DNA from 3 places in the Methylophilus sp. DMC14 genome. Region 2 is predicted to be linked to each of the others. Evidence: predicted binding sites of a transcription regulator. Region 2 holds the regulator's gene; each other region holds the start of a gene.

Region 1 (10,465 bases), 450 kb from region 2:
GTCCCCACGCCAACCAGGGACGCTGGGGCAACCAGTGATAAAACAGCAGCGGCAACATAGGTAACATCAGAATCCCTTGGTGCAAGTCATGAAACATGCCGGTAATGCGGCCTTCCGGTGTTTTGGCAATACCAAGCAGATCGACGCCGAAAAGATATTGAATACTGCTATCCAGCATCCACAACAGCATGATGCCCGTCACCCATTGCGCAAACAGCTGGCGATAGCGGGTCACCTGGAATGTCAGCAATAATGGGAGCGCTGCAAAATACAGCAGGCTAAACCAGGCTATCGCCGCCAAACTGGCTTGGGGATGTTCAGCCTGCAAGCACGACAGCCACATCGGCAACCATAGCAGCAAGAAGACTGCACTCCAGCGACGCACTACAGACTGCCTGAATATTGCCACTCCCGACCTAAAGCATAAAAACACGCCTACCATGGCCAGCAAAGCGGTGGGCAATCGGGCCCCGCCAGAAAACGGACTCCAGGCGATCATCATCACCGCCAGCAAGGTACAAGCCCAAGCCAAGCCCGGCGGCATCCGCACCGCAGTGCTGTCTGCCCATCCTGAAGGCCAGACTTTAAACATTGTACGTGCAAACATCATGTGTTCACATCCAAAGGCTGAGACATGACGCGCTGGTAAACGTCCAGCGTTTTCTGTTGCATGTCGGCTAAAGTAAACAGAGTATTCGGGCGCACCGCAGGCCGCTCCTCCAGCCAATTCAGGGTCAGAATCGCCGCTTCAGCAATATTGCCCACTTGCACAGCCCCTTCCGGTAATAAGGCCGCCATTTGCTCCGCCACGCCGCCATGATCATACGCAATCACCGGCACACCCAGACTCAATGCCTCCAGCGTGGTCCGTCCAAACGCCTCAGGTGCTAAAGACAGCGAATAGACGATCTCGGAAATCGCCATGATATTTTTCACGTCTTTGCGATAACCCGTCATCGTCACGCAATCGCTCAGGCCGGCCAGCGCAATCTGATGTTGCAAAGTCGCTGCGAATGCCTGCTTGCCAGTATCGACCTCCCCCACCAGCAAAGCATGAATATCTTTATGTTGACGACAAACCACCCCCACCAGCTCGACAAAATCCTCCGCGCCTTTCCAGCGCGAAATTCTGGCCGGGAGTAATAGCAGGCGTTTGCCCTGGGTCTGCGGATATTGGGCAAACCATTGCTGCTTCCAGTCCGCCTCTGGCTGGTAGCCTGGGAAGTACTGAGTGGTATCCACCCCGCGGTAGATCAGCGTCATTTTATGGTTTTCAAGCTGGTAATGCGTTTGCGCATAGGCTTGTATGGTTTTTGAAATCACTATCACTTGCTCGCCTGCGGTCATGACCCGGCTATACCGGCCTGGCCGATAATACCCATGCACGGTCGTCACCAAGCGCGGACGCTCTGCACGTGGCATGGTTTTCCAGGCCCAATAGACCACCCAGGCTGGAAAGCGCGAACGGACATGGACAATATCTACCTGCATGTGCCGCCAAATGCGTTGTAATTTGGGAATCCATAACAAGGTCAGTAATGACTTACGTCCGACCGGACAGGTCAAGTGCGTACTGCCAGCCGCCTCAAGCTCGGCCACCATGCGCCCGCCCGCGGACATCACCAGCGAGCGTTGCCCTTGTGCCACCAGTGCTGCAGCCACCTCCAGGGTGCCGCGCTCCACACCGCCAGATTGCAAGGCAGGCAGCACTTGTAAAACCGTGAGTTTTCGCAAAAGCAGACTTCAACAACTAGATTAATCGTGAGACCAGACGGCTGGATGCAGGACGGTTGAAATGGGCCAGTAACAAGTAGCAGCAACGGCTGGCTTCATTAAACCCCAGCACCGGACGCATAAATTGGCGATACAAGCCATAAGGGTCATAACGCGTGACCAGTTGGCGGTCTATGAGTTTTTCAATGCCACGGCTCACCCGGCTGGCACGTTTGGCGGTCAGATTAATGATGCCGACGGCAACCTGTGCTGTCAGCGCCTCATACACCATGGAAACAGAATCCTCGGTCACCCAGGCCGCAGAAACCGTTGCCAACTTGGCTGGCAACCAGCCGGGCCCGGTGTCTGTGATCGCCACAATTTCGAGATTGGTAAGGCGGACACGCTGCATGGCCGAAATAAAACTGGTCGGCGTACGTCTGGAGGTGGTCAATACGTAATGCTGATCAGGATGCTTGCGTACCAGATCGTAGACTTGCGCCACCACACCCAGCTCATCCCATTCAAAATGTTTGCTGGGCCCGCCGACCATGATCAGGACCTGCTCCGTTTGCTGCACTTTGCTGGCAGGCTGGATGTGATTGATCACCCCGCGGGTCTCAATAAAGCTGGCAAATCCGCGATATTGGTCATGCTCGGGGATCAGGCACACATCAAACAATTCGGCTGGCAGGCTAGGCTGCATCATGCAAACGGTTTTGCCACCATAGGCCCGCTTGGCAGCCAGCATATGGGCATGGGTCGCATGCCCGGCACCGATAATCAGATCAGGCTTGGGCAGATTACTACCAAGGGGCCACATGCCACGTAGCCAATACATCCATCCGCTACCGAAATGCTCAATGGACAAATCCACGACAGTCACCGACGTATATTGCTTCATTGCATCCACCAATCCAAGGGATTGATGCTCATGACCAGGTTTGCCATCCAACAGGCGCCATATTACTAGAGAGTTACTGGAACGATTTGAATTGATCATTCGCACTATCTACCTTACTTAAACAATAAAGGAGGTTACTCACATTGTTTAACACTTAAGTGTTAAACAATTCCCTTAAATAGTACGGTCGGCAGTAGAGGTTTATCGTATAAAGCATTAACACCATTGTCCGCCAACATTCTCCACCCTCTCACGCGGAGTTAGTATGAATATTGCAAGACTAGTGCCAAATTATATCTGATTGATTTAATGGACTTTTATTTGAAATCACCAGCGCCACTCTGCACTTACTGCAGAAACCGACTGCACTTATCCTGCATTTTTTGCAGGACTGAGTAACTACAGCTAAGATATTGAACGCGGGATATGACAGGATTATTAAAATAAAAAGAATAATAGTGGTATTTGAAGCCACGCCTTAGTATAGGTGTAAGTACAGGTATTATTGAGTGGCCGCGCCAAAGACCTTTTTCAGCAGATTGCTGGCTTGCCCCACCGGATCCTGGCGGATCGCAGCTTCTTCTTTGGCAATCATCAGGTAGACGCCGTCCAGTGCCTTTTGTGTCACATACTGGTTGATATTGGCATCTTCTTTTTTGATCAGGCCAAACTGGCTGCCCATTTCAGCATACTTGTTATAAGTATCTGCCAGCTTCACATTAGCCGTGGCTTTTTGCACGATGGGCAAAAATTTGGCCGCCATGTCAGTCGCGGTGGTTTTCTTGAAATATTGCGTGGCAGCATCTTGCGGACCCGTCAAAATCCCCTTGGCATCAGTCAGCGACATTTGCTTGACCGAATTTAGCAACAAGGCTTTTGCCTCGGGCACGGCTTGTTCTGCGGCACGATTCATTTTCAGCACCAAATCATCGGCCTGACTGCCCATGCCTATCATGCGCATGCCTTTTTCGATTTTCTTTAACGAATCCGGCAGCGGAATTTTAACTTCCTGGTTACCCATAAAGCCATCCGTCGCCCCCAGCATGCTCACCGCTTTGCTGGCGCCCTGACTCAGCGCCAGTTTCAAGCCATCACTGGTTTCCTTTTCGCTGAGCTGGCTCACCGCCCCGCTCTCGCTACGGCCACTGGCAGAACTATTGACCTCTTTTTCCACCATGTCGCCCAGCGCCTTCAGGTCCAATGCCTGCGCCTGCATCCCGATTGCATTGCTCAGGAGCAGTGCAGTCAATATCACCTTGGCTTTCATTTTCATGCTGTTCGTTCTCTCATCAAGTTGAGCGCAGTGTACCCAGAAAACACAAAGCAAGTCCAGCGGACTTGCTTTGTGTGGGCTTGCGCAAAAGCCGGGCGCTTACGCTTTGAACGGTTTCACATTCCAGATACGTTCGGCATATTCACCGATGGTGCGGTCACTGGAGAATTTAGCCATCCGAGCCACATTCAAAATCGCCATACGCGACCAGGCTTCCTGATCTTGATACAGGGCAGCCACTTTCTCCTGCGCTGTGACATAAGCTGCATAATCGGCCAGTAACAAGTACTGGTCGCCTTTATGCAACAGGGTATCAATAATGGCCTGGTAGCGTGATGGCTCCTCTACCGAGAAATAGCCATTGGCAATCATATCGATCACCTGCTTGAGCTCAGCATTGCCGTGGTAATAATCCCACGGGTTGTAGCCGCTGGCTTTCAGCTGCGCCACTTCTGGTGTGGTCAGGCCAAAAATAAAGATATTTTCACTGCCGACCTCTTCCTCGATTTCAACATTGGCGCCATCCAGCGTGCCTATGGTCAAGGCCCCATTGAGCGCCATCTTCATATTGCCGGTGCCACTGGCCTCGGTGCCTGCGGTCGAAATTTGCTCGGATAAGTCGGCGCCCGGGAACAGGATTTCTGCCGCACTGACCTCGTAGTTAGGATAAAACACCACTTTTAACTGGTCTTTGACCGCCGGGTCGTTATTGATCATCACCGCCACATCGTTGATCAGGCGGATAATCTGCTTGGCCAACCAGTAGCCCGGTGCCGCCTTGCCCGCAAAAATGATCACACGCGGCGTGTGATGGCTGGCATGACCGCTACGAATCCGGTTATACAGCGTGATCACGTGCAGCACATTGAGCAACTGGCGCTTGTACTCATGAATACGCTTGATTTGCACGTCAAACAAGGCATCCGCGCTGACCGCAATACCAGTCTTCTGCAAAATTTTGTCGGCCAGGCGCTGCTTGTTGGCTTTTTTCACTTCGCGGAACGCTTTTCTGAACGCCGCATTCTCGGCAAACGGCTCAATCTGCTTGATCAGGCTCAGGTCCTTCTGAAAGCCGGTGCCGATATGCTTGGTCAACAACTCTGTCAGCAAAGGGTTGGCCTGGTTCAACCAGCGGCGGGGCGTGATGCCATTGGTCACATTGGTGAACTTGCCAGGATAAATTTTGTTGAAGTCAGCAAACAGCGTGGTTTTCAACAACTCGCTGTGCAGCTCGGCCACGCCGTTCACGGTATGGCTACCGACAATCGCCAGATGCGCCATGCGCACACGGCGGCCGTGAGTTTCATCGATGATGGACACACGTTGCAACAAGCCGGTATCGCCCGGGAAGTGCTGATTCACCATTTGCAGGAACTGGTGATTGATCTCGTAAATGATTTCGAGATGACGAGGCAACAATTGTCCGAACATGTCCACCGACCATGTTTCAAGCGCTTCTGGCATCAAGGTGTGGTTGGTGTAGGCAAACATCTTGGTGACCAGCGTCCAGGCACGGTCCCAAGGCAAGTGATAATGATCCACCAATTGATGCATCATTTCGGCCACGGCAATCGCTGGGTGGGTATCATTCAACTGAATGGAGACCTTGTCAGGCAAGGTGTTCCAATCCGAGTTGTAATTGGTAAAGCGATGCAAAATATCCTGTGTAGAAGCAGAAACAAAGAAGTACTGCTGCTTGAGGCGCAACACCTTGCCCGACTCGGAGGTGTCATTTGGATAGAGCACTTGCGAAATGGTTTCGGCACCGTGACGGCCTTCTACCGATTTTTCGTAGTTGCCCTCATTAAACGACTTCAAGTCAAACTCGTGCGTGGCCTTGGCCGACCATAAGCGTAGATTATTCACAGTCTGCGTGCCATAGCCAGGCACAGGTACGTCATAAGGCATGGCGACCACCGATTCATGATCGACCCAGTGATGTTCCACACCACGCTCAGTGTGTACATGCAACACGCGGCCATAAAACTTCACCTCACACGTATGCTCGGGGCGCTGAATCTCCCAGATATTCTGATACCGCAACCAGTTATCAGGATTTTCTTTTTGCTGGCCCTTCTCGATGGTTTGCCTAAACATGCCGTAGTCGTAACGGATGCCATAGCCGGTAGCGGGAATATCCATGGTCGCCATCGAGTCGACAAAACAGGCAGCCAAGCGGCCCAGGCCGCCATTACCCAACGCCGCATCAGGCTCCATCTCGGCCACGCCTTCCAGCTTTTGGCCAATCTCCTGCAAGCCTCCGCTTAGATCGGGTGCAATGCCCAAATTCAGTGCGGCGTTTGACAGCATGCGGCCAATCAAAAACTCCAGAGATAAATAATAAACGCGCTTGGTATTGGCGTCGCGATAAGCATCACGTGTATTCACCCAGCGGCTCATCAAGTGGTCGCGCACGGTAAAAGCGGCGGTCTGATACCAGTCCCGTGCCGTGGCCCAAGAGTTTGATTTACCAATAGAAAAAGTCAGGTGGTTACGCAACGCCTGGGGGATGGGCAATTGCTCTAACAAAAACTCTTCAACCGGTTGCGCAGTTTCTACGGGTGTCTTGGATTTAGGTGTTTTTTTCACATTGGCAGTCATGCATCTTCCCCTTGAGTTTGATTCATCGAATTGCTTTCAGTTAGCAAAAGCAAAAAGCAAGCCTACAGCAAGAATGTGTCAGACATAAAAAAAGCCACAAAATTCTCATTGTGGCTTTGAATTATACTGCCGACCCCGGCAGAGAGAAGCACGAAAACTAAAGTTTCCAGGTATAAGCAACGCCTAGTGCATCCTGATACATGCGCACATTGGCGTCCCCTCCACCAAATCCAGCAGGAATCGAGTTTTGACCGCGTACCGTATTTTCAAAGGCATGCGTGTAAGCAAACGAGACTTCGGATTGCGGGTTCAGCACCCAAGTCGCGCCAATCGACACATGATCTTTCACCACGCCCGGCGCCAGGATATTAAACAGCGTATCGCCCGCTCTAATCGGCTGATCCACATGGTTATAGCCTGCACGTAAAATCAACACTGGGCTATATTGATACAACGCACCGATTTTATACACCTTGGCATCCTGCCAGTTAAACCCGGCGCCATTATCGTTACCCAAGCCATTGCTCAAGTTAGATAAAGAGGCGTTGCCCACCGCATCTACCTCACTGTAATTGATGCGCTGAAAATCCGCGGCCAGCGTCAATGCCGGCGTTACTTTGACCGCCACACCCACGCCATAGGTGGAGGGGATATCAAAATCCCCCTGCTCGGCAAACAAACCCTTGTACTTGTCAAACCGGCTCATGTAAGTACGGCTCTGGTAGGTCGCTCCCAGCGTCACGGCATCCGTGATCTCACCCAGCCAGCCAATATGCACACCCGCCCCATAAGAATCATCATGCCCATTGTTGGTCAGGTTAGCAGCTGAACTACTTGCATTGCTAAAATTTTGCAGGCCTTTGGCCTCAAACCGCTGATAGGCCAAGTTCAAAGAGACGCCCAGCGTGTGATGCTCATGCACTTTCCAAGTCACAGTCGGCGCCACAAACACCTGCGCCAAATCTACGCCCGTGCGGCGACCATTACTGTTAAACAGCGGAATACCATTTTTATAGTCGGTATTCATGCCGCCATTACCGTACACACTCACGCCCAGCGTCACATCGTCTGAATACTGTGTGTTATAGCCTAGCTCTGGAATAAAGAAATTCTGGCTATCATTGCCTTTATAGGTGCCATCAGCACCGAATGTATTGCCTTTGATTTCAGCTTCACGCACCGGCCTAAACCAAGTCACGCCCGCATCCACACGACTCCCGACTTTACCCATGCCCGCCGGGTTGGCTGCAGCCGCCAGCGCATCTTGTGGCAAAGCGATGCCCACGCCACCCACGCCTTGAGAGCGAACACTATAGCCATGCGAAAAATAACCATCCGTCGCCCACGCATTACCAAACGAAAAAGCGACCGCTACCGGAATAATTTTTGACCACTTATACATCTCAATCCTTCAATAACCTTGTTGGATTGAAATATATCAAGCGATTAAAATTTCAATAAATAATATATAAAAATATATTTATAACTTAAAAATATAAAAGCCCGCGGTGCGGGCTTTATAGATGACAATTTGATCAAGCGATCTTGGGCGAGGCAAGAGGCGTCTTACCCCTTGCTTGGCTCTTGAACACTCAGTTAACCATTTTTGCGACGTCGTGTGGCAACAACACACATAAAGAAACCAAATGCTGACATGTAGATTGAAGACGGTTCAGGCACTGAGGCTGAAAAACTTGTGTAGCCGGACGCTTCAGCTAAGGGTGATAACGGAATAAATAACTGGTAGCTCCGTGTTGATCCGTCTTCAAAAGTGAATTGATAGATCGCCTCGGCCGGCAAATAGCTCGACTTAAATGAGAAATCTCCAAAAGTCGTTGAGGATACAGACCCCCTCTGCAAAATCAAGGTTGTTTTGCTATCAGCACCTTGTTTGTCTACGGTATAAGTCCAGCCATCTGTAATCTTCACCGAGAAGATGTTGCTGTCAGTGAAGTAAGGCATGACAACCATTTTAGCCAGCGGTACTACAAACCCATAATTCCAGCCAGTTGAGTCCTGAAATGGTACTAGCACGATGGGGGAAGGCTGAAACACTATTGGTGTGTTCAGAGGTGGCTGAATAGGTAATGCTGGTGCTAATGGGCGATCATCACAAACGTATCCAGAAACGCAAAGGGTACCAGCTTGCGCTTGCGTCGACATGTTGAACGTGGTCAGCATCACCACAAAAAATAGTATATGTCTCTTCACTAGAGATTCCCTGATGATTTTTTCCAATCATCTTACTGACTACACATTACAAGCATGTTAAGTCTAGCGAAGCTCTCTAGATAGTCCGATAGGGTGGGCAATTTCTTCCCACGCGTAACAATCCAACAAAAGAATTCAGCTGTGCCAATAAACACCATCACTTAATCACAAAGCCTCTGTGTCAGGTAAAGAAATACAAGCTTCAGTGACTTCATCGCGTGGTCAACAAGTTGCCCACCCTACAGGGCTTCAACTACGATTCGCTTATTTAAGAGAAAATCAGGTGTAACGTTCCCACCGGGCTCAAACTCAATAAATTCGTATCCAACATACTGAAGGTACTTTTCGGCGATGCGCTCTGCTGCGTTCATTAGTTATAACTAGTCATTACCCGGCGCGATTTAGCGCGTCCGGGTTGAGTGATTGCCTGGGCTCTGTCTCTGACTTGATTATGATCAAGTTTTTAGCGCCAAAGGAACTAGAGCTGGTCTGATTTTCTTCTGGTTCCAATAGCTCTAAGAGTTCTTGTGCAATGCCTGATGGCCGATCTGCCGCTCTGGCATGCTGAATTTGAAACCTAAGATTTGCCGCCAACCAGTTACGTGTAGATAAGCTCTGAGGTATTGCGCTATGCACTGGTGTGCCAATCTCTAATCGATATAAGCTTTTTGCAAAGGATGAGTTCCCACATGCGGCCAAACATTCCGCATGGCCTGCGTTATTGATAACCATGCATGGGCCTACTGCTTTTAGTTTTCCATTTTTTTGGGTATAGGTTATTGGCGGCATCATATAACTTGCTGCGGCATAGTAAGTCTGAAAATCACCACTCGAATCTTTATAGAAAAATGCGAAAGAACCTACTGATGGTAAAAGCGCGTTTGATAATAAGTTAGCGGGAGGCTTAAATGAACCAGCACCTAAAATACTTGGTCGTGCTGAAAGCAGAAACCACTGTTCAAGATTTGCAGAAAAAGCCCTTCCACAAACTGAAGGCAATGTTGCCCTTTCTGACTTTGCTTGTAAGTAAGTTAATCGAATATGGTGAGAAATCGAAGAGTAGGTAATTATCATGAGATCACTTAACTCGCAACGAGCATTCATTCGCGCAAAGGTACCATTACCAGCAAACAAAACCTGATGAGAGGTGCCGTGGTATTCTTCAATCTGAAACTTTCCGTTTAAACCAACTAATGTTGACTGCAACGCCCGAAATAGTGGAATCTCGTTGTGAGTAAATCCCTGCGTCAATGATCGGAAACTGGCATCGAAATTATTCGCAAAGACAATAGCAGGGTCAGTCATCACATTTCCAAATTCCGTAAGTCTCGATTAGTTATTAAAAGCCTTCTAAATACCGGGGTGTAGTGGAGTCTTTATTTTTTAAATAACTCAATAACTTAACTCAAAAATAAAGGGCGTATGAAAGAGTCTAATTATCAAATGCCAGTTTTGCTAAATTGCTAATTAAAAATAATGCCACAGCCCTTAGAAATCTACAAAAATTCGTTTTTTCTGAGAGGTTATTTTTGGTGTAAAACAAAAAAGCCACCTTTTCAGGTGGCTTTTTCTGACACTTAAAATTCAAAAAAATCACAAAATCAAGCTATTCATCCGCTTCACAAAGCTCGCCGGATCTTCCAATTGGCCACCTTCTGCCAGCAACGCCTGATCAAACAACACATGCGCATAATCGGCAAACTTGGCATCGTCGCTTTCAGCTTTCAGCTTTTCAACCAAACGGTGGGTCGGGTTAATCTCTA
Region 2 (10,465 bases):
GAAAAGCGATGCCCGCCCCAGCCCACGAAGACTCCCCTGACGTTTGCGCAGCGACGATATTGCGCTCAACCAGCGTGACGGTGTGCCCTTGTTTCTTTAACTGCATGGCAGTGAGGCAGCCTACGATGCCACCGCCGACCACGACCACTGAAGTGTTTGCCATAAGACCCGGTATTTAAAATGAAAAAGCCTGAGGCCCCGAGCTGCAACAGTCAGGGCCTCAGGCCTCTATTGTCTTACGGTTTACGGCCAGAAATCAAATAGACTTCCATGGCGATCAGGGCGGCATTGCTACCGAGCAGGACCAGAATATCGCCTTCGTTGAGAATAATATCCGGTCTGGGTGCAATCGGTTCTGGCATATTGGTACGCCTGAGCTGTTTGACCTCGACCGCAAAATCCTCAAACGGGATATGGTCCAGGCGCAAACCATGCGCATAAAAGTTTTTATACATCTCTACCGAATGCAGTTGTGGCAGAGCGGCGGTGGTCGTATCCGCATCACTCACGCCGCGGAAGTAACCTTTGAACATTTTGTAACGCTCTTCGCGGAACAGACGGATACGTTTGACCACGCGGTTAAGCGGAATCCCCAGCGTGACCAGTGCATGCGAGGCCAGCATGAGGCTACCCTCCAAAATTTCCGGCACCACTTCTGCCGCCCCGGCATCTCGCAGCAAATCCATTTCACTGTCATCATGGGTGCGCACAATCACGGGCAGGGTTGGATATTTCTCCTGGATCACATGCAGAACCTTCATGGTGCCACGCGTTTCGGCATAGCTGACAATCACCGCTTTGGCCCTGGCCAGCCCGGCCGCCTCAAGCACTGAGCGACGGCCTGCATCGCCGTAAATCACATTTTCACCGGCGGCGGCGGCTTCCTGAACGCGGCTGGCATCCATATCCAGGGCCACATAGGGGATATTTTCTTCGCGCAAAAAGCGGCCCAGATACTGACCACTGCGGCCATAGCCGCAGATGATGACATGGTCGCGCAAATCGAGGCTGTGCTCCTGAATAGTCTCCACCACCTTGTAGCTATTTCGCGTATAACTCTTGACCAGTTTGCGCGCAATCCTGCCGTTATATTGAATAATGAATGGCGCCACCAGCATGGAAAGCACGGCCACGGACAGCACCAGCTGTAGGGACTCGCCGTCGATCAAATGCGTTTGCAAGCCCAGGGCCAGCACCACAAAACTGAACTCCCCCGCCTGGCCAAGAATAATGCCGGTACGGACACCCACGCCCATCTCAAAGCCATACAACTTGGTTAAAAAGGCAATCAGGCCAATCTTGAACACCAGGAACAGGGCTAACAGGAAAACAATCAATACAATATGATTGATCAATACGGAAACGTCGAGCAGCATGCCGACGCTGATAAAAAACAGACCCAGCAAGATATCGCGGAAAGGCGCAATATCTGATTCGACCTGATAACGGTATTTGGTCTCAGAAATCAGCATCCCGGCCACAAAGGCCCCCAGCGCAAAGGACAAGCCGACATAGTTGGTGGCTGCCGCCATCAGCAGGGTCACCATCAGCACATTGAGCACAAACAACTCGCGTGAGCGCTGTTTGGCCACCAGCTCAAACCAGAAGTTAAGGATGTTTTTCCCGAACTTGAACAGTAAAAACAGCAGTACAGACGACTTGAACAGCGTCAGCCCCAACACATCCAGCCAATTGTCGCTATGCGAGCCTAGCGTCTGGATCAACACCAGAATCGGAATCACGGCCAGATCCTGGAAAAGCAGCACGCCGATACTGAGACGACCATGTCTGGAGTTAAGGTCTACACGCTCCATCAGAATTTTGGACACAATCGCGGTCGAGGACATGGTGATGGCCGCACCAATGATAAAAGCAGAAGTCAGGCTGAGCCCGGCCACTTTGCCCAGCACCAGACTGGCCAGCAAGGTCAGCACGACCTGTCCGCCCCCTAGCCCGAACAGCGTTTTTCGCATGGCATACAGCTTAGGCAGACTAAACTCGAGACCGATGCTAAACATCAAAAACACGATACCAAACTCGGCCACCTGGCGACCGGACTCTTCATCCTCCAGCAAGCCCAGGGCGTGCGGGCCCAGCACGATGCCGATGACAAAATAGGCCAGCATGGCAGGCAAGCCGAGGATGCGGAACAAGCCCACGGCGAAGACCGAGCTGGTCAGCAGTAATAAAAGATGTATCAGGGAATCAAACATGCAAAGCTCTAACGCATTTATACCAAGCCGGTCAAACAGGGGTTTGATCGCCATCAGCCAGCGCTGAAGGGTCAAGGTCTATTATGAAACGCAATTGTTTCAGGATGATGCATCGTGCCACAAAACTTTGTTTTATGCAAAAAATGTGCCTGAGAATAAAAAAACCGTAAAAAAAGGGTGTTTTACTTTATTGTCAGGCAACTCGCTTGTTATACTTACCCGCCATGATGACAGCAAATTCCGGCATCCATCTTGTTAAAACACCCGATATCGTGTCGCGCGCACGAGGGGTGTTGTTGCACGAAGCCGATGAAATCAGGCATCTGGCAGACCGCATTGGCTCGGCTTTTGAGGCTGCCGTGCATATGATTCTGGCCTGCAAGGGCCGGGTGGTGGTCACGGGCATGGGCAAATCCGGCCATATCGGCGGCAAAATTGCGGCCACCTTGGCCAGTACCGGCACACCGGCGTTTTTCATGCACCCGGCCGAGGCCAGCCACGGCGACTTGGGCATGATTACGGCAGAAGATGTGGTGATCGCGCTGTCCAACTCTGGCGAGAGTGATGAAATTATTAATATTTTGCCGGCGATCCGCCGCATCGGTGCTCGGGTGTTGAGCATCACGGGCAGCGAAGACTCCACCTTGTCACGTGAGTCGGAAGTGCATTTGAGTGCTGCCGTGAGCCATGAGGCTTGCCCACTCGGCTTGGCTCCCACAGCCAGCACGACAGCGGCCTTGGCCCTTGGCGATGCTTTAGCACTCTGCGTGCTCGATTTGCGTGAGTTCACTGCCGAAGACTTCGCCCGTTCGCACCCCGGTGGCAGCTTGGGCAGACGGCTACTGGTGCGCATCAAGGATGTCATGCGCACCGGCGCGGCCGTGCCCCAAATCGATCAACACGCCTCCATTCAGGAAGCCATCACGCAAATTTCACTCAAGGGCATGGGCTTCACGGCTATTGTGGACCACGCGCAACGCCCAATAGGCATTTTTACCGATGGCGATTTGCGCCGCTTGTTTATGCAGGGCAAGAACAATCCACAGGCATCCATTGATACCGTGATGAACAAACAGCCGTATTTGCTGGAGACGAATCAGATGGCGGTTGAAGCAGTTAACATGATGGAGCAGCACAAAATAAATGGCTTTTTGGCAGTAGATGCCCAAGGGCAGTTGGTAGGGGCATTCAATATGCATGACTTATTGAAAGCCAAAGTCGTTTAGCTTAAACAGGCATTAGAATTCAGGCATGCTTAAACACCCCATTTTGTTGCCGATTGCGTTAATGCTGTTGCTGGCGCTGCTGACATTCTGGATTAACCAGAATGTACAAGAGCAAGCACTCAAAATGAACATACTTAATCGCCAAGCGCCGGACTACATGTTGTACAACTTTGTGAGTACCCGCACGGATGCGTCCGGTAATACCAAATATGTGCTGGCGGCCGCAAAAATGCGCCACTTTCCTGCCAATGACTATACAGAATTGCAGCGGCCACGCTTTACCCAGTTTGGCCTGAACAAGCCTTACACGCAAATTTATGGTCAGCAAGGACGTGTTTCCGCCAATGGTAAACTGGTGGAGTTTAGCAAACAGGTCAAGGTGATCCGCCAAGCCTCTGCCACCAAGCCAGAAACACAAATGCAAACCGAGCGGCTTTGGCTGGAGCCGGACACCGAGGTGGCACACACAGACCAGCCGGTGGTCATCCGCCAAAAACCGGCGACAGTGATTACAGGCACGGGCATGCGTTTTGATAACCGGGCTGATACCATGCAATTGTTTAACCGGGTGCATGTGCATTATGAGCGTCCACCCGTCGCCAGCAATTTGGCAAGCCCGGCCCAGGCGTCAAACACAGAACGCCAATGACCGTTGATTATGGAGAAATGAGTTGAACACGCACAAGCCCTTATTTTTAGCGATCTGCATGAGCGTATGGGCGCTATTGTCCATGCCGCTGAGTGTGCTGGCCGAAGAATCTGACCGAGATCAACCGATAGAGCTTGAAGCGGATACCGTGACCGTGAACGATGCTAAAAAAATCAGTATCTACACGGGCAACGTGATTCTTAATCAGGGCACTTTGCAAATCAAGGCGGACAAAATGATCGTACGCGAGGATCAGGACGGCTTTCAACATAGCACCTGTACCGGCAACCCCACCACGTTCAAACAAAAACGTACCGGTAAAGACGAGTGGATGCAAGGCAGTGGTCAACGTATCGAATACAACGCCCGCATGGATAAAGTGCAACTGTATACCAATGCCTGGGTTAAACGTGGTGAAGACATCGTGACCGGGGACTACATCAGCTACGACGCCAACGCCGAGTATGCCGAGGTGATTGGCGGCACCAAAGCCAACCCGAACGGAACGGCTGGCAGCCGCGTCAAGGCCACCATACAGCCTAAAAATAAAACCACACCGCCTGTCATTGACAACAAGCCAACCTCTCAACAGGGATTACGGATGAATCGCTCCTTGCAACTCAAGGTCGAACCTGCCCCTGCCGAAAACACTGGTGAGCAAGGCAAAGAGTAAGCTTAAAGATGGAAACCATGGCAGCAGATCAGAACCATTTGCAGGTTAACCGCCTGAAAAAAACCTATCAGGGCCGTACCGTCGTCAAAAACACGACGCTTGAGTTACGCAGTGGCGAAGTGATCGGCTTGCTGGGTCCCAACGGGGCAGGCAAAACCACCAGCTTTTACATGATTGTAGGGTTGGTTGCGCTGGATGAAGGCAACATTACGCTGAATGGCGCCGACGTGAGCCGCGCGCCCATGCATGAGCGCGCGCGCATGGGCCTGGCTTATCTGCCCCAAGAAGCATCCATTTTCCGCAAGCTCAGCGTAACCGACAACATCCTCGCCATTCTTGAAACCCGTCCCTATACGGAAGAGCAGCGTGAGGCAAGGCTTGAGTCCTTGCTGGATCAATTGCATATCCAGCACATCCGCAACAGTCAGGCCGTCAGCTTGTCTGGTGGCGAACGTCGACGCGTTGAAATTGCGCGCTGCCTGGCCACTGACCCTAAATTTATTTTGCTGGATGAACCGTTCGCCGGGATTGATCCGATTGCCGTGATCGAAATCCAGAAAATCATCCGCTACCTGAGCAGTCAGAATATTGGTATTTTAATCACCGACCACAATGTGCGCGAAACGCTGGACATCTGTGACCGCGCTTATATTGTCAATGAAGGCGCTGTGTTTGCAGCAGGCACGCCCGATGAAATCATTCAGAACGAAGGTGTGCGTGAAGTGTATCTGGGCAAGAATTTTAGGCTGTAATCCGTCATGAAACAGAACCTGCAATTACGTATTTCGCAAAATCTGGCGCTGACGCCGCAGCTGCAGCAATCGATCCGTTTGCTGCAACTTTCCACGCTGGAACTGAACCAGGAACTAGAAACCATCCTGCAGGAAAACCCGTTACTGGAAATGTCAGACGGTGAAGAAGGCGAGTTTGAAGATAACACACCGCCTCCCCCCACTGTAGAAGCTGAGCCGACAGATGCCAGCTCGTTTGACATGGCAACGCAGCAAGAGATCACCGCACCGGCAGAAAGTCTGCGTGAAGACTTGCACGATGAGTTGGGCGGGAGCGAGAGCGACCTGCCCAATTTAAACGAGGAATTCACGCCGCCAGAGTTTGAAGATGATTATGAAGAGTTTGGCAGCACCAGCAACTGGGACGAAGCCGGACGCAATCATCAGGAAGACGAAGACAGTGACTTTTCCAGACAGGAAACCACCAGCATCAGTTTGCGCGAGCATCTGATTGACCAGATACAACTGGCACATTTGTCGCAACGTGACATGAGCCTGGTCAAACTGCTACTGGATAGCATCACTGATGATGGCTATCTGGAGCAAGATCTGCAGGAGATTGTGGAGCACTTGCCACTCGAACTTGAGGTCGAGCTGCTGGAACTGGAAACCGCCCTCAAGCTGATCCAGAATCTGGACCCTGTAGGCGTAGGTGCGCGCGATTTACGCGAGTGCCTGCTCTTGCAACTGACGCGTTTGCCGCAAGAAACGCCACACTTGCAAACCGCCATTGCCATTGCCAAAGACCACCTGGCGCTGCTTGCCAACAAAGACTTTGTCAAACTGCGCAAGGTGCTTGGTTGCGATGAAGCGGTACTCAAGGCGGCGCAGCACCTGATCCGCCAGCAAAACCCCAGACCCGGCAGCGAGTTTTCCAGCTTTAGTCACGATCACTTTATCCAGCACGATGTGGTGGTTAAAAAAATCAAGGGCATTTGGGTCGCCTCCTTAAATGATGGCGTGATCCCCAAACTGCGCATCAACCAGATGTATGCGGACATCCTCAAGCGCAACCGCGAGAGTTCAGGCCAATACCTGCAAAGCCAGATGCAGGAAGCCAAATGGATGATCAAGAATATCCAGCAGCGTTTCTCGACCATTTTGCGCGTGTCGCAAGCCATTGTAGACCGCCAACGCAACTTCTTTGAGCATGGTGAAATAGCCATGCGCCCACTGGTACTGCGTGAAATCGCCGAAGAACTCGACTTGCATGAAAGCACAGTTTCACGTGTCACCACGCATAAGTATATGCTCACACCGCGTGGCGTCTATGAACTCAAATACTTCTTTGGCAGCTCGGTAGCCACAGACGCAGGCGGCTCCTGCTCTGCCACCGCCATCCGAGCCTTGATCAAGCAAATGGTGGCCGAAGAAAACCCGAAAAAGCCTTTGTCGGACAACCAGATCACCGACACACTGGCACAACAAGGCATCGTCGTTGCCCGCCGTACCATAGCCAAATATCGCGAGTCCCTGAATATTCCGCCCGCGAACTTGCGCAAAACGCTCTAAACAAAAAAGGCCGCAGATGCGGCCTTTTTTGTTTCTCAGCTCCGATCACCTGATTGTGATCTTGGCAAATTTACGTTTACCCACCTGTGCGATCACTGTCACACCTTTAGTCAAAGGCAGATTCTTATCATCCACCTTGACGCTGTCGAGCTTGACGCCGCCTTGCTGCACTGCGCGCATGGCTTCACTGGTGCTTTCAACCAGGCCCGCCTGTTTTAACAATTGGCTAATGCCGATGCTGTCGCCTTCAATGGTCACTTCAACTTCGGGCACGTCATCCGGGATGCCGCCTTTGGCACGGGTCTGGAAGTCCTGCAAGGCTTTTTCAGCCGCGGCTTGACCATGGAAACGCGCCACAATTTCTTGGGCAAAGCCGACCTTGATATTGCGGGGGTTTGCGCCACTGGCGACTTGCGCCTTCCATTCGGCAATGGTTTCCAGCGTCGCAAAAGACAGCAAATCAATATAGCGCCACATCAGTTCATCTGAAATCGACATGATCTTGGCAAAAATAGTCTCTGGCGCCTCGCTAATGCCAATGTAGTTACCGAGTGATTTGGACATTTTATTGACGCCATCCAGCCCTTCCAGCAGCGGCATCATCAGCACACATTGCTGCGACTGGCCGGCCTGCTTTTGCAACTCACGCCCCATGAGCAGGTTAAACTTCTGGTCGGTACCACCGAGCTCAAGATCCGCTTGCAGGGCGACCGAATCATATCCTTGCAGTAACGGGTACAGAAACTCGTGAATCGCAATCGGTTGATTACCCTTGAAGCGTTTGGAGAAGTCATCCCGCTCCAGCATGCGGGCCACGGTATTGCTGGCAGCCAGCTTGATCATCCCCGCCGCACCGAGTTCACTTAACCAGTTGGAGTTAAAAACAATCTCGGTTTTGGTGGGATCCAGTATTTTGAAGACTTGTGCGGCATAGGTATCGGCGTTGGCCTTGACCTGCTCCACGGTTAAGGGTGGACGGGTGGCGCTTTTGCCCGTTGGGTCACCAATCATGCCGGTAAAGTCACCGATCAGGAATAAAATCTGATGGCCCAGGTCCTGCAACTGGCGCAATTTATTAATGAGGACGGTATGACCCAGGTGCAAGTCGGGCGCGGTAGGGTCAAAGCCTGCTTTCACACGTAACGGCTTGCCTGTTTTCAGTTTCTCGACCAGCTCCTGCTCGATCAGTAACTCATCTGCACCACGCTTGATAATGGCCAACGCCTTGGCAATTTCTGGGCTCAATGCTGGCACTTCAGATGAGGGTTGTTTGGTATCGGTCATGCGGGTATCCGTCAAATACAACGATGCGCACTGATGGCACCGTCTCAAATAAGTAAAACAGCTATTTTAACGTAATCCCATGCATTTCTGTAAGCGCGGCTGGAGCAGTGTTAAAATGACACCCATGCAAGTTTCTGCCGATCGCTCCCAGCCACGTTTGTTTATTGGACTGATGTCCGGTACCAGCCTGGACGGGGTGGATGCCGTGCTCACCTCGCAACGGGGCGAGCAACTGACACAAACGGCCACCTATTTTCTGCCCTACCCTGACGCGCTTAAACAGCGTCTACTGGCCTTGCACACGCCCGCCAATAACGAGTTACACGAGGCCGCAGTGGTTGCTAACCAGCTCGCAGAACTCTACGCGCAAGCCGTCAAGCAACTGCTTAAGCTCGCCGACATCCGTGCCGAGGCCGTGACAGCCATCGGTTGCCATGGCCAGACCATCCGGCACTGTCCGACACTGGCAGAGGGCATGGCATACACCATACAATTGGGCAACCATGCCCGCTTGGCAGAATTAACAGGGATCACGGTCATTGGCGACTTCAGAAGTCGCGATATTGCCGCTGGCGGCCAAGGTGCACCGTTAGTGCCGGCCTTTCACCAGGCGGTGTTTACGAGTGCAGACAGGCATCGCGTCATCATTAATATCGGCGGCATTGCCAACTTGAGTGATCTACCAGCACGCGGACAAGTCACAGGCTTTGACTCGGGACCCGGCAACCTGCTCATGGATGCCTGGACCCAGCAACACACAGGCCAACCCTATGATGCGGGCGGGCACTGGGCAGCTGGCGGGAAAACTTATCCAGACTTGCTCAATGCCATGTTGGCCGATCCTTATTTTGCACTGGCCGCACCTAAAAGTACGGGACGCGACCTGTTTAACGACACCTGGTTAATGCAACTGCTGCATCAGTACCCCGACAGTGCACAAAATGTGGCGCGTACTTTGCTTGAGTTAACAGCAGTGAGCATCACCGATGCGCTGACGCGATTCTGCCCAGGGGCTCAGGAAGTCTACGTCTGTGGGGGTGGTGCGCATAATCTGGCCTTGCTGAATAGACTGCAGGCGCTGTCTGGCCAGTCCATACAACTGACGGATCAATTGGGCGTTGGCGTGGACTGGGTGGAAGCGGTCGCCTTTGCCTGGCTGGCGCAACGCTGTGTAGATCATTTGCCGGGCAATTTGGCCGCAGTCACCGGCGCGGCGGGGCCTCGCATTCTGGGTGCCGTTTACCCCAACTAAGCCCCCGGCAACGACGCGTAGCAATGATTCCCAAAAGCAGTGCAAACGCACCAGTGACTTGATTACATCTGGTGCAGGCTTTTGATTGTTTTTTTAACTTTTCCGCGACAGTCACCGCACAAGCGGTGATAAAACAAAACGATTGCGTATAATTTAACCAACTTGATTAAAGACTGAGTACGTTATGGCTACCAAGGCGACCATTACATTTGACAACGATAGTAGCGCAATTGAGCTACCGGTACTAAAAGGCTCACTGGGCACGGATGTGATTGATATCCGCAGCCTGGGCAAACATGGTTATTTCACGTTTGATCCTGGCTTCATGTCTACCGCATCGTGTACGTCTGGCATTACCTTTATTGATGGTGAAAAAGGGTTGCTTTACTACCGTGGCTATCCGATTGAGCAACTGGCCGAGAACTGTGACTTCCTTGAGGTCTCGCACCTGTTGCTGCACGGCGAACTGCCGGATAACAATCAACGTGAGGAATTCGTGAGCACCATCAGCGAACACACCATGTTGCACGACCAGATGAGCAATGTATTTCGTGGGTTCCGCCGCGATGCGCACCCGATGGCGGTCATGATCGCGGTCGTAGGCGCCATGGCGGCTTTCTATCCAGACAACAACAATGTGTCCGACCCGGAATCACGTAAAGTGGCTGCCATGCGCCTGCTGGCCAAAGTTCCCACCATTGCCGCCTGGAGCTATAAGTACAACATCGGCCAGCCATTCATGTATCCCAAAAACAAATTGGGCTACGCCGAAAACTTTATGCACATGATGTTCGCCACGCCCTGTGAAGATTATGTGCCTAATCCGATTCTGGCCCGTGCATTTGAACGCATCCTGATTCTGCAC
Region 3 (10,465 bases), on a different contig from region 2:
CCCTCAGCCAGACGCAATTGAAGCAGGCGCAAGTGGGTCAGATAGATGCGGTCTATGACCGCGCCGCACTGGTGGCCCTGCCCGCCGACATGCGCCCACGCTACAGTCAGCATTTGACCGCCTTGACCGCGCACGCCAAACAAATGCTGGTGAGTTTTGACTACGACCAGTCGCTGCAAGCCGGACCACCGTTTAGTGTCGATGCCCAAGCAGTGCAACAACTGTACGGCCAGGACTTTAGATTAAGCCTGTTGGCCGATGTACCGCTGGCGGGTGGCCTTAAGGGCAAATGCCCGGCACAAGAACAAGTCTGGTTGTTGCAGGCAAAAGATCGAGCTTAGGAAAGTCACTCAGCCATGTCGGCGCTTGGCACGCAGCCCATGAGCGCATCATGATGCTGATGCCAGTGCAGCAAGCTTTCCACCACATGAAACGCCTGTGCCCGCACCAGGTCGCCCGGTTGTTTTAAATCAGGCACCACAATCACGCGCAAGCCTGCGGCAATAGCGGCTTGTGCGCCGAGTTCACTGTCTTCAAACGCAATGCATTCGTCTGCCTGCAAGCCCAGTTTTTCCAGGGCCAGCAGGTAGATGTCCGGGTTGGGCTTGCCGCGCTGCACCTCCTGGCCACTAGTGACATGGTCAAAGTAATCCAGCACGCCCGTATGGCTCAGACGGTGGGTAATATGCGGGATGGGGGAAGAAGAAGCGACACTGCAGGTGATGCCTGCGTCACGGTAAAACTGTAATAGCTCAAGCACACCCGTTTTGAGCGGGAACACATGGTTGCGTGCATCAAGATAGGTGTTCAGGCCAGCAATCACCTGCTGCATATGATGTTCGCCGTTGAGTTGCTCTGCCATGATCCGGCTGGAGTCTGACCAGATCCGCCCCACCAATTGCACATATTGCTGCTCGGTATAAGTGATGCCTATGCTGGCGGCGGCTTCAATACAACCTTGCATGATGATACGTTCAGAATCGATCAGCAGACCATCCATGTCAAAAATTGCGGCTTTAATCACTGGCAAACCCGTTTGGCGAACAAAGCGATATTTTATCGCGTCTTTGCAGGTGAGATCACAGGAATATCACGCTTGCTCGGCGTAGGCCAACGGCGTGACGGTGACACTGACCTTAAGCTGCTGCTGACCGCCACCCAGCACCACACCACGCATAGGTGAGACATCACCAAAATCGCGGCCCCAGGCCACGGTAATGTGCTCTTGCTGGACCAGACAATTATTGGTCGGATCAAAGTCTACCCAGCCATAGACCGGGCAATAGACAGACACCCAGGCGTGCGATGCATCGGCGCCGACCAGGCGCGGCTGGCCTGCGGGTGGATGGGTAAGGATATAACCGCTGACATAACGGCAGGCCAAACCGATAGAGCGTAGCGCGCCTATCATCAGATGGGCAAAGTCCTGACACACACCGCGGCGGCCTTTGAGCACCGTATCCAGCGGGGTAGAGACATCGGTGGCTTGTGGGTCAAATTCAAACTCGGTATAAATTTTTTGCGTCAGCGCCATGGCGGCTTCTAGCAACGGTCGCTGCGGGGTAAAGCAGCTCAGGGCGAAACTGGCCAGCGCTTCGCTACAGGTCACGCGCCTGGTGGCATACACATAGGGCGCAGCATCCAGGTGGTGTGTGTCCTGATCTTTTAACAAAGTCTGCACCTGCTCCCAGGGCGGGCTTTGCACAAGCTCAGCCATCTTTGGCCGTGGCTGGATATCGACCTGAAATCTGGAGGTGACTTCGAGTGACTGGTGCGGTGTCAGTAGCGTGAAGTAGTCATTGTGATTGCCGAAGAAATCCAGCCGCCGCGACTGTTCCGCCGGCTGCGGCTCACAGGCCAGCGTATAAGAAACGCATTGCTGAAATGCGGTTTGCCGGGGCATTAAATGCAGTAATTGCTGTGATTGAATCACAGGCACATCGTAGCGATAAATGGTTTGGTGTTCGACCTGATAGCGCATGCGGGTCCTTAATGCCCAGAGATGACGACCGGACTGGCATAGCTGAAAAAGCGCAGGCTGAGGCGGTCAGACAGCGTTAAAGTCACCTCGTAGGTGTGATTGAGCCAGGCTGACAACTCTGGACTGCCTTGCATAAAGCAGGTGTCCGGGTCGAGTTGCAGCAAGGCTTGCCAGCAGGCTTTCAGCTCGGCGGCAATGCCGCCTGCATTATCATGGGCATCCATTTCTTCGAGATATTTCACCAAACCCTTGATTTGAAAAACAATGGCATTGGGATTATTGCCATCCATCAACAGTAAATCCAGCACAGGCAACCATTCGGGTTGCGAGGCGTAGCGGGCACGGTAAGTGACCAGGTTATTGGTCACTTGTAGCAACCACTCAAGATTACTATGTTGTGGCATTTGCAAGGCACGGCTTAATAACACACACATAAACTGCAAGCGCTCAATCCGCCGTCCGAGCGACATAAACCGCCAGCCCAGATCACGCGTCATCCAGTCCATGGCAAAGCCGGTCAAGGTGACAAAATGATTCACGGCCTGCTCGATATACGACATCGCATCCTGCAAGGTGGCATGCGCGTGCCGGGTAATAAACTGCCGTGACAATACGTTCACGGTCCGCCAGTGGTCATTGGAGATGCGCTCACGCAGGTTGAACGCCTGTTGATACAACTGCTGCACGCTGGTGGCCAGACTGCCGGACTGCTGCGAGAACACGGCTTGTACCAGCAACGGCTCAATATCATCATCACTGTACGGTTGCCATTTCGCCCATTCTTCATCATCTTTAGGCGAGGGCAACAGGTCAAACCACTGACACAAGCCCTGCATGGTCGGCCACTCGCCTTCGCGCGATTCTGGCGTGTATTCGAGCAAGGCGCGCAAGGTGGCGCGTAACATCATGGCTTTTTGCAGGTTGCGTACTGAATAGCGGCCATACCAGAACATGTTTTCTGCCATGCGGCTGGAGAGCGAGGTGTTTTCACGCACCAGGTCCTGACTGGAGGTGGTTTTGCGCAACAAGCTGAACGCCGACTGCGTAAACTCCGAAAGCACCCAGGTGTCTTTGCTGGTGCCGCCACGCTGCATGGTCACCACGCGGCTATCTTTGCCGCTGGCGACGCGGGAAAGGCCGCCTGGCATCACCGCATAGCCATTGGGGGTGGCAAAGGCATAGACACGCAAACTCACTGCCAAGCTGCCCATTTGTGGCTGGTGATGATGATTGCTCAGCACAGGCGCATGTGAAATATCCACTTGTTCCTGGGCAATATAATGGCCGGGCTGCGCACGCAGCTTGGCAATCAGCGCCTCTTTTTGCGTAGCATTGAGATCCTCGCCAAAAATGGGCGAAGATTGCATTTGCGGGTAAGCCGGTTTGATCACCAGATCATCCAGATGCTGGATCACATATTCAAGCGCCGCAGATTCACCACACCACCAGGTCGCCACCGAAGGCATGTGCAATGACTCACCTAGCAGCGACTGGCACAAGTTGGGCAAAAAGCCCAGCAAAGCCCCAGATTGCAACAAGTTGGCGCCCAGCGCATTGGCAATCAGCACATTGCCCAGTCGGGCGGCCTGGGTCAACCCGGCCACGCCTAACAGCGACTCTGCGTTGAGTTCCAGCGGGTCACAATAATCATCGTCAATGCGGCGTAAAATGGCGTGCACAGGCTTGAGCCCGGCGATGGTTTTGAGCCAGACCACGCCGTTGCGCACCGTCAGGTCGTTGCCTTGCACCAGAGGATAGCCCAGATAACCAGCTAAAAATGACTGCTCGTGGTAGGTTTCGTTATACGGTCCTGGCGTCAAAATCACCACCAGTGGCGGCTCCCCCTGACTCAGTGGGGCAATGCCAGGGACAGTCTGTGCCTGATTTTGTGCAACGCGGTGCCCCCAATGTGCCAGACTGTCACGCATGCTGGCAAAAAAGCCGCTCAAGCGCTCAATATTGAGGTCGCGGAACATTTCGGGGAACACACTGGAAATAATGGTACGGTTTTCCAGCGCATAACCAGCTCCGGTGGGCGACTGGGTCCGGTCAGACACCACCCACCACTGCCCGTTAGGCGAACGCGCAATATCCACGGCATAGTTATGCAGGGCAATATTGTCGTAATGCGGGATGCCGACACAAGAAGGCAAAAAGCCGTTATGACCGTAAATCAGCGCCGGCGGCAGTTGACCACTGGCAAACAGGCGCTGTTCACCATATACGTCCAGTAACACCTGATTGAGCAAGGTGGCCCGCTGCGCCACGGCAGCAGCGATATGCTGCCACTCATGCGAGGGGATAATCACTGGCAAGACATCCAGATCCCATGGCCGCTGCACGCCGTGCGTGTCTGCATAGACGTTATACGTCACGCCATTATCACGAATCTGGCGCTGCACAGCCTCCATGCGCTTGCGCATGACGGCAGGCTCTTCACTCTCCAGCTGAGAAACCAGGGCCTGCCAGTGCGGACGTGGCTGGCCCCTGCTATCCAACAGTTCGTTATAGCGGTCAGAAAAATAAAGTTGATTAAGCACTGGTTGCATGCGTGGTTAAGCGAGGATCATGGTGCGACTCAAACGCGCGGCCTATTAAACAAGACCTTGAGTGTAACAGGATGTTCACACATTCGGCTGCCATCGCAGATCAAGCGTAAATGGAAAACGTGGATTCGGTGGTTCTTTTACCACAGTCACCTTGCCCGCCGTATGGCCATGCGCCCAGAATCGTGCAAAACGCCGTGCCTCAGCTTCATTTGCATTCACCGGGAACGTATTGTAATTGCGCCCCCCTGGGTGCGAGACATGGTAGGTGCATCCTCCCAGGGATTTTTCACTCCAGGTATCCACCAGATCAAACACCAGCGGCGCTTGCACCGGAATGGTCGGATGCAGCGCTGACCACGGACTCCAGGCACGGAAGCGGATGCCAGCCACATATTCCCCGGCATGGCCGGTTGGTTGCAGCGGCAAGGGTCGGCCATTACAGGTCACGACATGGCGGCCATCGGTCAGGCCCCGCACACGCAACTGCATGCGCTCGACGGAAGAGTCCACGTAACGCGCGGTGCCCCCCCCCGCCATTTCTTCACCCAGTACATTCCAAGGCTCTATGGCCTGGCGCAATTCCAGCTCCACGCCATGATAAGCCGCGGTGCCATAGCGCGGAAAACGGAACTCGACAAAGGGCTCAAACCAGCGCTGTTCAAAGGCATAACCTGCATCGCGCAAATCGGCCACCACATCGGCGATGTCTTGCGCCACAAAATGCGGCAACATCCAGCGATCATGCAGCTCGGTCCCCCAGTGCACCAGTTTGCCGGTATATGGCGTTTTCCAGAAGCGGGCCACCAGCGCACGCAGTAACAGGCTTTGCAGCAAACTCATGCGAGCATGCGGCGGCATTTCAAAAGCACGGAATTCCACCAGCCCAAGGCGGCCAGTGGGGCCATCCGGCGAATAGAGTTTGTCGATGGAAAACTCCGAGCGGTGCGTGTTACCGGTTAAATCCACCAGCAAATTGCGTAGTAGCCGGTCAACCAGCCACGGCTGCTCGCTTTCCTTGCCTGCGGGTAAGGCTTGTTCCATCTGCTGAAAAGCAATCGCCAACTCATACAAATTGTCATCCCTGGCCTCATCCACGCGCGGTGCCTGACTGGTCGGGCCAATAAAGGTCCCTGAAAACAGATAAGACAAGGCGGGGTGATTTTGCCAGTAGGTAATCAGGCTACGTAATACATCCGGGCGCCGCAACATGGGGCTATCCGCCGGCGTTTCCCCACCCAGCGTGACATGGTTACCGCCACCGGTGCCGGTGTGGCGGCCGTCCAGCATGAATTTCTCAGTGCCGAGCCGACACAGACGCGCCTCGTCGTACAAGACGTTGATGTTTGTCACCAGCTCTTTCCAGGTTTTCGCCGGGTGGATATTCACTTCGATCACGCCGGGGTCCGGCGTCACGCTGAGCAACTTGAGCCTGCTGTCGCGTGGTGGGGGATAGCCTTCCAGCCACAGTTTGAGTTTCAAATCGGCCGCAGTTTGCTCAATGGCACTTAGTAAATCCAGATAGTCTTCCAGTCGACTCACTGGCGGCATAAACACATACAGCCGGCCATTGCGCACCTGTACGCATAACGCGGTATGGACCACTTCCCGAGCCAGCGGCTGCGTTGTTTTGTGCTTGATCCGCACCGTGGGTGATTTGGCGGTCGCCAACGCTGCCTGTGGCTCAAACGGGTCCAGGGGAAATTCTGGCTCCATCTCTGCAGGCAACTGCCATGGCAGCGAGGACAAGGGCAAGCGCAAGCCCATGGGCGAGTCACCACCCAGCAGATACAAATGTTCGCGGCGCAACGGCCACTTGCTGGTCAGCCATGCCCCGGCAGACTGGCTCTCGTCCGGCTTGAGCGGCATAACATAACCAACCACTTGCCCCAAGCCCTGGTTGAGCAAATCTGCCAGCCGTTTGCGCTCTGTCGCATCCTGCAAATCCAGCTTGAGCGGATCGAGATTCACCGGTAACTGCTGCTCTTGTTGCGCGAGACTCATCACATCTTCATAAGCGGCAATCACACAAGCCTTGGGAAAGCCCAGCATGTCGGCCAGATGACGGGAAAAGGCTTCTGCTTGCGCTACGCTATAGCCATCATTGTGTGCTTCGGCCGAAAACAGGCTGGCATCGCGCCACACCGGTTTGCCATCCGGGCGCCAGTAAATATTGATGGCCCAGCGCGGTAAGGGCTCACCGGGATACCATTTACCCTGACCATAGTGCAAAAAGCCATCCGGGGCAAAGTGCGCTTTCAGGCGCAAAGCCAGGTCACCGGCCAGTTGCCGCTTGTGATCTCCCAGTGCCAGGGTGTTCCATTGTGCGCCATCCATATCATCAATCGACACAAAGGTTGGTTCGCCGCCTTGCGTCAGCCGCACATCGTGTTTTTTGAGCTCAACATCCACCTTGTCACCCAGCTTTAGGATGGCTTGCCAGTCCGCTTCGCTGTAAGGCTTGGTCACGCGCGGGTCTTCGTGAATGCGCGTTACTGTCATCTCATGCGTGAATGTGACCTCGGCGATATCGGTGAAGCCAGTCACTGGCGCTGCCGAGGAAGGAATCGCCGTACACGCCAACGGAATATGCCCCTCTCCGGCCATCAGTCCAGAGGTAGGATCCAACCCAACCCACCCTGCGCCGGGAATAAACACCTCGGTCCAGGCATGCAAATCGGTAAAATCCTTGTCGGTGCCACTGGGGCCATCCAGCGCCGCAACGTCGGCCTTGAGCTGAATCAGGTAGCCGGAAACAAAGCGCGCGGCCAAGCCCAGGTGGCGCATGATTTGCACCAGCAACCAGGCGGAGTCCCGGCAAGACCCTGTGCGCTTCTGCAGAGACTCTTCCGGGGTTTGTATGCCCGGCTCCATGCGCACGGTATAGCCGATTTCAGCCTGCAAACGCTGATTGACGGCCACCAGAAAGTCGACAATGCCGACTTCGGGTTTGATCACGGCTTGCCGCATTTCCGTCATCCACGCCTGCAACAAGGGCCCGACCGGATCTGGCTGCAAATAGGCGGTCAGCTCGAACGCCTGCTGCGCGGTATAGTTAAACGGGTAATGCTCGGCATATTTCTCGACAAAAAAATCAAACGGATTGATGACGGTCATATCTGCCACCAAATCGACCGTAAAGTCGAGCTCACGCACCATTTCGGGGAATACGTAACGGGCAATGTAGTTGCCGTAGGGGTCTTGCTGCCAGTTGATAAAATGCTGTTCAGGATTAACCGTCAGCGAATACGACAAAATCGGCGTGCGCGCGTGGGCAGCGGGCTTGAGGCGGACTTCGTGTGGCGAAAGATTGACCAGGCGGTCAAATTGATAGCGGGTGCGGTGATGTAAAGCGACGCGTATAGCCACTGCTGATCCTCAATAATATTATGATTTTAAGCAGTGTGATGCAGGAAATATGCCAGCCACGCCAAAACCCAGCGCGTGGCGGCAATTAAACGCCAACCCTGATCGACTTACTTGCTGCCGCCTACCAGATTTTTGACCGCGCTCACCACATCGCCTGGCAGCACAACAATTTTGCTATTATTGGAGTCGGCCATTTTTTGCATTGATTGAATATAACGGTCACCCAGCAAAAAGGTGGCAGAGGTATTGTTTTCCTTGACCGCCTCGGCAATCATTTTAATCGCCGCTGCTGAGGCTTGAGCCCCCACCATTTGCGCCTCTGCGTCTTTACGCGCGGCTTCCAGGCGGGCTTCGGCATTCAAGATCAACGACTGCTTGGCGCCTTCGGCTTCGGTCACCACCGCCACACGCTCCCGCTCGGCCGCTGCCTGACGCTCCATCGCATCCTGCATATTGGCAGAGGGTTTGATGTCTTGAATCTCCACACTTTTGACGGTGAGACCCCAGTCCAGCGCCTCATCGGCAATCGCTTCTTTAAGCTCAGCCTTGATCCGGTCACGCGAGGTCAGCGCATGATTCAGATCCATGCCGCCGATGATAGAACGCAAACTGGTTTGCACCATATTGCGCATGGCTTCACGAAAATTTTCGATGCCGTAGACCGCACGCTCGATATTGGTCACCTTGATAAACGCCACCGCATTGGCCAGAATCACCGCGTTATCACGGGTGATCACCTCCTGCTCTGGGACATCGAGAATGATATCTTTGGTGGTCACCTTGTAACTGACGTTACTGAATACCGGGTTGATCACATTTAGGCCGGGCTTGAGAATGCCTGCAAATTTACCGAGCCGCTCGACCACCCATTCTTCGCCCTGCGGCACAATACGTACCCCTTTCACTATGGCGATCACTACCAGTACGATGACAATGACACTGACTTCGGTCATAACGACTCCCCTCAATAATTAAAACGATTAACCGTGGTGGGCAGGCGCCACACGCAAGCTGTTGCCTTCCACGGCGACAATGATTGCCGCTTGTTGCACAGCCATGGCCGTATCGGCATAAGCTACCCATTCGCGGCTACCCAACACCCCTTGGGCAAACCGGATCTTGCCCGGTTGCATGGGAGAAATAGCCTCAATCACCACGCCTTCACGACCGATTTCCTCGCCCTGCGCCTGTCCAACCCGCAAGTCAGGCTTGCGTTTCTCCAGCTTGCGCATGATGGTCAAGGCCAGTGCCGCCAGCACGGCATAATTGAGGGCTTGCACGGCTAATGACATCTCAGGCCAAACCAGGGTGAGCGCTGCCATTGCCAGTGCGGCAATGCCTAGCCATAACAAGTACAAGGTGCCAAGCAGCATTTCCGAGCATAACAGCACCAGACCCAATCCGCACCACCACCATCCAGTCTGCATAACCAGCCCCTCCCCAAACCACGATGAATTAACGACCATGAATCTTTGAGCGCATGGTATCACTACTTGTGTCAAAATGGGGGAATGACTCAACCGCCTGTCCGCCTTACGCTTGCGACTGACCGCCGGGAACGGCTGGTACAAATCCGCACCTGCTTTCCGCAGGCCAACGGACCAGATTTGGACGACCGCTGGCAAGGCGGCCGCGTCGCAGCATTGCAGCGGCTGTCTGACATAGATGCCGAGGCTTATGGCCACAGCCGCAATCATCTGCAGGGCGCAGTGACCCGGCTCTCGCCTTACCTGCGCCATGGCTGTCTTTCACTGCAAGAAGCAGTAACAGTGGTCCGCCAAAGCGTTGGTAACCGCGGGATCAAACTGATTGCAGAGCTCAGCTATCGCGACTACTTCAGGCAGGTCTGGTACCGTTTTGGCGAGGCGATCAAGCAACCGATGGAAGCGCCCAAAGTGGCGCTGGGTGATCACCCTCTGCCTGCTTTTATCGAACAAGGATTCACCGGACTGGTGTGCATGGACGAGATTGTGCGCAGTCTGCGACAGGAGGGCTATCTGCACAATCATGCCCGTATGTGGTTTGCCGCCTATGTGCTGCACTGGTTAAAAGTAGACTGGCGCCAGGCGGCAGACTGGTTTGAGCAACAGCTGCTCGATGGCGATTGGGCGTCCAACCATCTCTCCTGGCAATGGATAGGCGCCAGCTTTAGCCATAAACCTTATTTTTTCAATAAAGAAAATATCGTCAAATTCGGGGGCGACCCCTGGTGTCAGCAATGCCATGTGCGCTGCCCGTTTGATGCCAGCTACGAAACATTGCAACAGCAATTATTTAGTGCCCTGCCGCCGCAAACTGCTGATCAGGCTTCAGTCGCCAGCAACGCGCACATGCCTCTAGAAATCACTGCGCAGCGCTTACCCTCGCATGACGACAGCGCCCTGATCTGGCTTCATGACGAAATGTTATCGCCAGAGCATGCTCTACTAAAGAGTAAGGCCACTCGCGTCTTTGCATTTGACCCTGCGCTTTACGGGCAATGGCCCCTGAAACGCCTGCAATTCATGGCCGATTGCCTGAGCGAAATCCCAGAGGCAGACATATGGATTGGCAGCACAGCACAAGTACT

What was found. The regulator sigma-54, encoded in region 2, starts transcription at its own class of promoters, with help from an activator protein. The targets are predictions, from matches to a motif close to TGGCACNNTTCCTGCT.
Region 1: ACT53C_RS04280 (glycogen/starch/alpha-glucan phosphorylase) is a predicted target of sigma-54. The motif match lies at 6,540-6,555, and genes of this name have one in related genera.
Region 3: ACT53C_RS02705 (transglutaminase family protein) is a predicted target of sigma-54. The motif match lies at 7,936-7,951, and genes of this name have one in related genera.

What each region holds. Positions count from the first base shown of each region.
Region 1 is NZ_JBQUZA010000002.1:5,929-16,393, forward strand. It holds gene ACT53C_RS04260 (O-antigen ligase family protein) at 1-610, opposite strand, end outside; gene ACT53C_RS04265 (glycosyltransferase) at 607-1,734, opposite strand; gene ACT53C_RS04270 (mitochondrial fission ELM1 family protein) at 1,751-2,716, opposite strand; gene ACT53C_RS04275 (DUF4197 domain-containing protein) at 3,120-3,890, opposite strand; gene ACT53C_RS04280 (glycogen/starch/alpha-glucan phosphorylase) at 3,990-6,491, opposite strand; gene ACT53C_RS04285 (OmpP1/FadL family transporter) at 6,649-7,893, opposite strand; gene ACT53C_RS04290 (hypothetical protein) at 8,088-8,729, opposite strand; gene ACT53C_RS04295 (hypothetical protein) at 9,090-10,007, opposite strand; gene htpG (molecular chaperone HtpG) at 10,296-10,465, opposite strand, start outside.
Region 2 is NZ_JBQUZA010000002.1:457,775-468,239, forward strand. It holds gene ACT53C_RS06490 (NAD(P)/FAD-dependent oxidoreductase) at 1-163, opposite strand, end outside; gene ACT53C_RS06495 (cation:proton antiporter) at 237-2,213, opposite strand; gene ACT53C_RS06500 (KpsF/GutQ family sugar-phosphate isomerase) at 2,438-3,439, shown strand; gene lptC (LPS export ABC transporter periplasmic protein LptC) at 3,465-4,088, shown strand; gene lptA (lipopolysaccharide transport periplasmic protein LptA) at 4,147-4,761, shown strand; gene lptB (LPS export ABC transporter ATP-binding protein) at 4,770-5,513, shown strand; gene ACT53C_RS06520 (RNA polymerase factor sigma-54) at 5,520-7,064, shown strand; gene tyrS (tyrosine--tRNA ligase) at 7,110-8,348, opposite strand; gene ACT53C_RS06530 (anhydro-N-acetylmuramic acid kinase) at 8,473-9,600, shown strand; gene gltA (citrate synthase) at 9,785-10,465, shown strand, end outside.
Region 3 is NZ_JBQUZA010000001.1:533,848-544,312, forward strand. It holds gene tmpT (thiopurine S-methyltransferase) at 1-341, shown strand, start outside; gene ACT53C_RS02690 (HAD family hydrolase) at 347-1,024, opposite strand; gene ACT53C_RS02695 (transglutaminase family protein) at 1,091-1,981, opposite strand; gene ACT53C_RS02700 (circularly permuted type 2 ATP-grasp protein) at 1,990-4,530, opposite strand; gene ACT53C_RS02705 (transglutaminase family protein) at 4,606-7,896, opposite strand; gene ACT53C_RS02710 (SPFH domain-containing protein) at 8,004-8,849, opposite strand; gene ACT53C_RS02715 (NfeD family protein) at 8,877-9,323, opposite strand; gene ACT53C_RS02720 (FAD-binding domain-containing protein) at 9,408-10,465, shown strand, end outside.